DNA from 3 places in the Allobosea sp. 05L423 genome. Region 2 is predicted to be linked to each of the others. Evidence: predicted binding sites of a transcription regulator. Region 2 holds the regulator's gene; each other region holds the start of a gene.

Region 1 (2,262 bases), on a different contig from region 2:
GGATGGCGAGCGCGACCTTGGCGCCGACGCCCTGCACCACCTGCATCAGCCGGAACCAGTCGCGCTCGACGTCGGACATGAAGCCGTAGAGGCGGATGGCATCCTCGCGGACATGGGTCTCGATCGAGAGCGCCGCCGCCTCGCCCGGCTTGGGCAGGCGCTGCAGCGTGCGCGCCGAGCACTGCACGACATAGCCGACGCCTTGCACGTCGATGATAACGTGGTCCTCGCCATAGGAATCGATCAGGCCCTTGAGCTTGCCGATCATCGATATTCTCCGCCTGTCATCCCGGGCGACCGCAGGGAGACCCGGGATCCATGCCGGAGCGCCGCCGATAGAGGTTCAGGCATGGATCCCGGATCTCCGCTTCGCTGCGTCCGGGATGACCTGCGCGGTACGAGCCTCGCAAAAATTACCAGATGACAGCATGGCCCTCACGATGCCTTCAATTGCGCGACCAGCGCCTTCATGCCGCGATGCTGGGCATGACAGATCGCGACGGCGAGCGCGTCCGCCGCATCGGCGGAGCGGGTCTCGGCCTTGGGCAGGAGCACGCGGATCATTGCCTGCACCTGCTTCTTGTCGGCGTGGCCGACGCCGACCACCGTCTTCTTGACGAGATTGGCGGCGTATTCCGCCACGCTCAGGCCGGCCAGCGAGGGCACGACCAATGCGATGCCGCGCGCCTGGCCGAGCTTCAGCGCCGATTGCGGATCGCGATTGATGAAGGTCTCTTCCACGGCCGCCTCATGCGGGCGATGCGTGGCGATGATCTTGTGCAGTCCCTCGTGCAGCTGCCGCAGGCGCTCGCCCAAGGCGAGAGTGCCGTCGCTTTCTACGCAGCCGCAGGCGACGAAGGAGAGCTTGTTGCCTTCCGAGACGACGACGCCCCAGCCGGTCTTCCGGAGGCCGGGGTCGATGCCGATGATGCGAATCGCGGGTGCCATAACGTTGCCAAACTAGCGGGTGTTTCGGATTTGTCCCGCCCGGAACTTGGGCGGAGATGAATTCCGCTCATCGATCGCATCAAAAAGGAAAGTTGTTCTTGCCGCGCAGCGGCGGGCATGGTTCGCCGGATCAGCTTCTCCGACGCCGACGCCATGCCTTTCAGCCTCTCCGCCTTCATGCCCGGACTGACCTCAGACGGCATCGCCGTCCTGCTCGCCGCCACGCTGCTCGGCGGGCTGGTGCGCGGCTTCACCGGCTTCGGCTTCGCGATGGTATTCATGCCGCTGGCCTCGATGGTGCTCGGGCCGGTGGCGGCGCTGGGGCTGATCTGGTTCATCGACCTGCCCTTCGCCCTGCCGATCGCGGCGCGCAGCGCCAGGCGGGCCGAGTGGGGCGAAATCCTGCCGCTCCTGCTGACGGCGACGCTGGCGCTGCCGGCCGGCATCTGGCTTCTGACCTGGCTCGACCGCGAGACGATGCGCTGGCTGCTCGCCTCGCTGGTGCTGGTTGCGGTCGGTCTTATGGCCTCGGGCTGGCGCTATCACGGGCGCCCGACGATCCCGCTTTCGCTCGGGGTCGGCGCGCTGTCCGGACTTTTCAACGGCATGGCCTCTATCGGCGGCATGCCGCTGGCGGTGTTCTGGCTGGGTGCCCAGCGCAACGACCGGCACAAGACGCGGGCCAACATGCAGGCCTTCTTCGGCGTCTCGACGCTGATCAGCGGCGCGGTGCTGTGGTGGAAAGGCATTCTCATCTTCGGCGCGCTGCTGATGGCGGTGCCGCTCTTCGCGGTCTACGGCATCGGGCTCTGGGCCGGCACGCATGGCTTCCGGCTGGCCTCGGAGCAGAGCTTCCGGCGCGGCGCCTATCTGGTGATCTTCCTGAGTGCGCTGATCAGCCTGCCGCTCTGGGATGCGCTGATCGGGCGGTAATGCAAGCCGTCATGCTCGGGCTTGACCCGAGCATCTCGTGACCAGGAGGTGCCGCCGCGTTTTCCGGCATGAGATTCTCGGGTCTGCGCTTCGCTTCGCCCGAGAATGACGGCTGGCCGGGATCAGGCGCTGAGCTTGGCCATGATGTCGTCGGCAATCTCGAAATTGGCGAAGACGTTCTGGACGTCGTCGTCGTTGTCGAGCGCTTCCATCAGCTTCATCATCGATGCCGCCTTGTCTTCGTCGAGCGGGGCCGTCGTCGTCGGCCGCCAGACCGGCTTGGCCGAGGCGGGCGCGCCGAGCGAGGCTTCGAGCGCCTTGGAGACTTCGTTCAGCGCGTCGAAGGCGCAGGTGATGACATGGCCGTTCTCGTCCGAGGCG
Region 2 (2,262 bases):
CATTGATCGCCTTTGCCGAACGCTGGGAGAGCCGAAAGCGCTCCCAGCCGCCGCCGACCTTGCCGTGGCCGCTTGGGCCGGTCTGGGCCGCGGCACTCGGCATCGTCGTCACCACGTTGCTGGCAACGGCCGCGACAGCGCCCTTCGGCGCCTATCATTTTCAGACCTTCAATCCCTTCGGCCTGCTCGGCAATGCGATGGCGCTGCCCTTCGTCTCGCTCTTCGTCATGCCGGCGGCCGTCTTCGGCGTGCTGGCTTACCCCTTCGGACTGGACTGGCCCGCCTGGGCGCTGATGGGGCTGGCTTCCGATGTCGTGCTCAAGGTGGCGCACTGGGTCGCAAGCATCGACCATTCCACGGTGATGATCGCAGCCTTCGGGCCGGCGGTGCTGACCTGCTTCGTGCTGGCGCTGCTGTGGCTGACGCTCTGGACCACGCCCTGGCGCTGGCTGGCGGCGCTGCCGCTCCTGCTCGGCGTGGCCATCGCCGGCAAGCCGGAGCGGCCGGAAATCCTGATCGAACGCGACGGTTCGGGGCTGGCGGTGCGGGGCCCGGATGGCCGCCTCGCGATTGCGGGCAAGCCGAGCCGTTTCGTGCTGCAGCAATGGCTCGCTGCTGATGGCGATCGCCGTTCGCCGGACGATCCGACGCTGCGGGCCGGCATTAGCTGCGATGCGCTCGGCTGCGTCGCACGGACGCCGGATCAGCGCACCGTCTCCTACACGCGCGACAGGTTGGGGCTTATCGAGGACTGCATGCGAGCTGACCTCGTCGTCACGGCCATCCCCTGGAGCGGAACCTGCAAGGCACGGCTGATCGAGCGAATGGCGTTATCGCGCGACGGCGCGACTTCGCTCTATCGAACAGGATCGGGGTGGAGCAGCCATGTCTCGGAGCAGAACGCTGCCGACCGCCCTTGGAGCCGCCGCCGTGAACAGCGCCCTGCGCAAGCCTCGACAGCGCCTCCGAGTGTGACACCGGCTTCCGCCGACGGCGAAGCCGAGGTCGAGCGCCTTCAGTAGCGCCGCATCAGATTGACGAGGCGGCCCTGGATCTTGACCCGGTCCGGCCCGAGCACGCGCGTCTCATAGGCGGGGTTGGCGGCTTCGAGCGCGATCGAGGAGCCGCGCTTGCGCAGTCGCTTGAGCGTCGCTTCCTCGTCATCGATCAGCGCCACGACGATGTCGCCGGTATTGGCCGAATCCTGCTTGCGGATGATGACGGTGTCGCCGTCGAGGATGCCGGCTTCGACCATCGAGTCACCACGCACTTCCAGCGCGTAATGCTCGCCGGAGCCGAGCATGTCGGGCGGCAGCGAGACGGTGTGGCTACGGTTCTGGATCGCCGAGATCGGCGTGCCGGCGGCGATGCGGCCCATGACCGGGATCGCGATGGAGGAGCGGCTGTCCTCATCGGCCGCAGGGCGTGGCTTGGTGAGATTCGGCTGCGAGCCGAGGCCGCCCTGGACGACCGCAGGGTTGAAACGCTGCCGCTGCTGCGGGGCGCCGAGCCCGTCGGGCATCTTGATGATCTCGAGCGCACGCGCCCGGTTGGGCAGGCGACGGATGAATCCGCGCTCCTCCAGCGCCATGATCAGCCGGTGAATGCCCGACTTGGAGCGCAGATCGAGCGCATCCTTCATCTCGTCGAAGGAGGGCGGCACCCCGCTCTCACGCAAGCGTTCCTGGATGAAGCGCAGGAGTTCGTGTTGCTTGCGTGTCAGCATGATCCCCGCCGGCCTTCTCGAAGGCTAGATTCGAAACAAAGCAGGAACACCATACGCGTTCCACTTGTGTTCCGCAAGCGGGCTCCGGCATCGAAGCGAACAGTGGAATCCACTTTTCGGGCAGATCCGATGCGATAACCCTATACAGATCGCTACGATCGCGTCCGACAGGATGAGCGGTGATCTAGCGCAGCGGCAGGATGCGGCAGATGTCGCCTTTTTTTGCCGGCGCGGCATGGGCAGGCCGGATCGTCAATGCCTGCGCCCGTGCCAGCGTGCCGAGCATCGAGGAATCCTGCCGGTCGAAGGGCGTCGCCACCCAGCCATCCGGCCTCAGTGCGAGCTCCGAGCGCAGATAGTCCTCGCGCTCGTCATTGGCCGGCATGTCACGGCCGAGGCGGGCGGGGATGCTGCGGTCGCGGTCGGCCTCCCCAATGCCGAGCAGAGCCTCGATCAGCGGCAGGACGAAGAGATGGCCGCAGACGATCGAGGAGACCGGGTTTCCGGGCAAGCCGACCACGACCATGCGGCCGAGT
Region 3 (2,262 bases), 320 kb from region 2:
TCAGCAGCGACGGCGCACAGGTCCAGCGGATCTCGACGCCGCCGAAGAGATAGGCCTTCGAGCGCGCCATGCGGAACAGGCGGGCCGGGGAGAAATGCGCGCCTTCGCCGAAGATCTGTGCATCGGGATGGAAGCGCACCTTGGTGCCGCGCCGGTTGGCGACGGCGCCGACCGTCTCCAGCGGTCCCTGCGGCAGGCCGCGCGAGAAGATCTGGCGATAGAGCGTCTTGCCGCGCGCAACCTCGACCTCGAGCCGGTCGGACAGCGCATTGACGACGGAGACGCCGACGCCGTGCAGGCCGCCCGAAGTCTCATAGGCCTTGGAGTCGAATTTTCCGCCGGCATGCAGCGTCGTCATGATGACTTCGAGCGCCGATTTGCCGGGGAATTTCGGGTGCGGATCGACCGGAATGCCGCGGCCGTTATCGGTGACGGCAATCGAGCCGTCCTCGAACAATTCGACATCGATGAAGGTGGCATGGCCCGCCACCGCTTCGTCCATGGCGTTGTCGATCACCTCGGCGAAGAGGTGGTGCAGCGCGCGCTCGTCGGTGCCGCCGATATACATGCCGGGCCGGCGCCGGACCGGCTCCAGTCCCTCCAGCACTTCGATGGCTGAGGCGTCATAGCCGGCCTCGGAAAGCGTGCCGTTGCGCGGCGCAGCGCCGGAACCGGCCGGCGCCTTCGGAGCTGCGGCCGGCGAGCGCGCTTCCGGCTTGGGATCAGCCGCGCGAGGCCGCTCCGGCTCCCCGCCGAAAAGATCGCCGTTCTCGTCCATCACTGCCTGATGTTTCCTGATTCGTTCCGCCCAATCCTAGTGCATGAAGGACGGATTGTGCGACTTGGTTATTTGATCCGGCATTCGATCAGGCTCGGTTGCGGCACCGGGCGCCGCGCCTAAGCCGATCTGCTTATAGACAGCTCCCCGACACATCGAAACTCTCTCGTTGGAGCCATGCACCGGTCGTCATCTGCGTGTGACGTTGCCGTGGCAGAAGAGCACCGGAACCGAGGCATTCAGCCTGCGTTAACCATCGCCACCGAGGATCGGTGTCACGATCGGGCCTATGCGGAGAATCGCAATGCGCTATGATCGGGCTGGGAGGGAGAAGACCGTGGCGTCGCGTCAGTCAGTGCCGGTGAAGGGCATCGCGGGTCTGCAGCGCACGGCGCGCCTCGCGGGGGAATGCTTCGGCCATGAGGATGTCGTCGGCGGCTCCCTTTCAGCGGCGCCCGAAAGCGCCTTATCGCGCTGGCTGTGGTGGGGCGCAGCGATCGCCGCAGCGGCCGGGCTCGCCGCTCTGCATTTCTACTGATCGCTCGGACGGCCTGCGCAGAAATATCAACCTTTTGGCCCTACCCCTGAGGGCGGAGGGGCCTTCCGCACATGCGTTGCGTCATCGTCAGCGATTTTGGTTCGGTCAATGGCGGCGCGGCGAAGGTTGCGATCGAAAGCGCGCGTGGCCTCGCGGAGGCCGGCGTCCGGATCGTCTTCGCCTGCATGATCGGTCCCGTGTCCGAGCGGCTGCAGCACCCGAATATCGAGGTGGCACTGTTCGAGGGCGAAGAGGTCTGGAAGGTCGGCAGCCGGCTCGCCGCCGCCCGTCAGGGCATCTGGAACGCAAAGGCGCATGACGCGCTCGGCGCCCTGCTGCGCCGGCAGCCGCCCGGGGAAACGCTCGTCCACCTGCATCAATGGACCAAGGCGTTCAGCCCGGCCGCCATCGCCGCCGCCGGTGAGAGCGGCTTGCCGGTCGCCATCACCATGCACGACTATTTCTCGTTCTGTCCGGTCGGCGGCTATTTCGACTTCCGCGCCGGCAGACCTTGCCACCGCCAGCCGCTGTCGGCGTCCTGCATCGGCAGGAATTGTGATCGCGCCTCCTATGGCCACAAGCTCGTCCGGGTCGCGCGCCAATGGCGCTCGGACGCGGCGCTGCATCGACTGCGCGCGCCGCTCTTCATCCATGTCAGCCCCTTTGCCCGCAGCTTCGCCGAGCCCTTCCTGCCGAAGAATGCCCGCCACATCGTCGTCGAGAACATGATGGAGGCGCAGAAGCGCGCGCCAGCCGATGTCGCGGCCAACCGCCACGCGCTCTTCCTCGGGCGCTTCACGCAGGAAAAGGCGGCCGATCTTCTGGCTGAAGCGGCGGTTGTCGCGGGAATGCCGGTGCGCTTTGTCGGCGAGGGGCCGATGGAGACAGAGATCCGGCGCCTCAACCCGGCGGCGGAGGTGCGGGGCTGGGTTCCGGCCGACGCCGT

Evidence for each region. Region 2 encodes LexA, which represses DNA repair genes until DNA is damaged. Its sites were predicted from a motif close to TGTTCNNNNTGTGTTCNG; they were not measured.
Region 1: the regulator LexA is predicted to act here: its motif matches at 969-986, upstream of ruvC (crossover junction endodeoxyribonuclease RuvC).
Region 3: the regulator LexA is predicted to act here: its motif matches at 790-807, upstream of parE (DNA topoisomerase IV subunit B).

What each region holds. Positions count from the first base shown of each region.
Region 1 covers NZ_JBFTOA010000011.1:60,145-62,406, reverse strand. The annotation lists gene ruvA (Holliday junction branch migration protein RuvA) at 1-268, opposite strand, end outside; gene ruvC (crossover junction endodeoxyribonuclease RuvC) at 436-948, opposite strand; gene AC1DNE_RS20935 (sulfite exporter TauE/SafE family protein) at 1,066-1,881, shown strand; gene AC1DNE_RS20930 (YebC/PmpR family DNA-binding transcriptional regulator) at 2,004-2,262, opposite strand, start outside.
Region 2 covers NZ_JBFTOA010000002.1:624,303-626,564, reverse strand. The annotation lists gene AC1DNE_RS07025 (ComEC/Rec2 family competence protein) at 1-1,022, shown strand, start outside; gene lexA (transcriptional repressor LexA) at 1,016-1,726, opposite strand; gene AC1DNE_RS07015 (molybdopterin molybdotransferase MoeA) at 1,911-2,262, opposite strand, start outside.
Region 3 covers NZ_JBFTOA010000002.1:302,683-304,944, forward strand. The annotation lists gene parE (DNA topoisomerase IV subunit B) at 1-778, opposite strand, end outside; gene AC1DNE_RS05475 (hypothetical protein) at 1,116-1,316, shown strand; gene AC1DNE_RS05480 (glycosyltransferase family 4 protein) at 1,388-2,262, shown strand, end outside.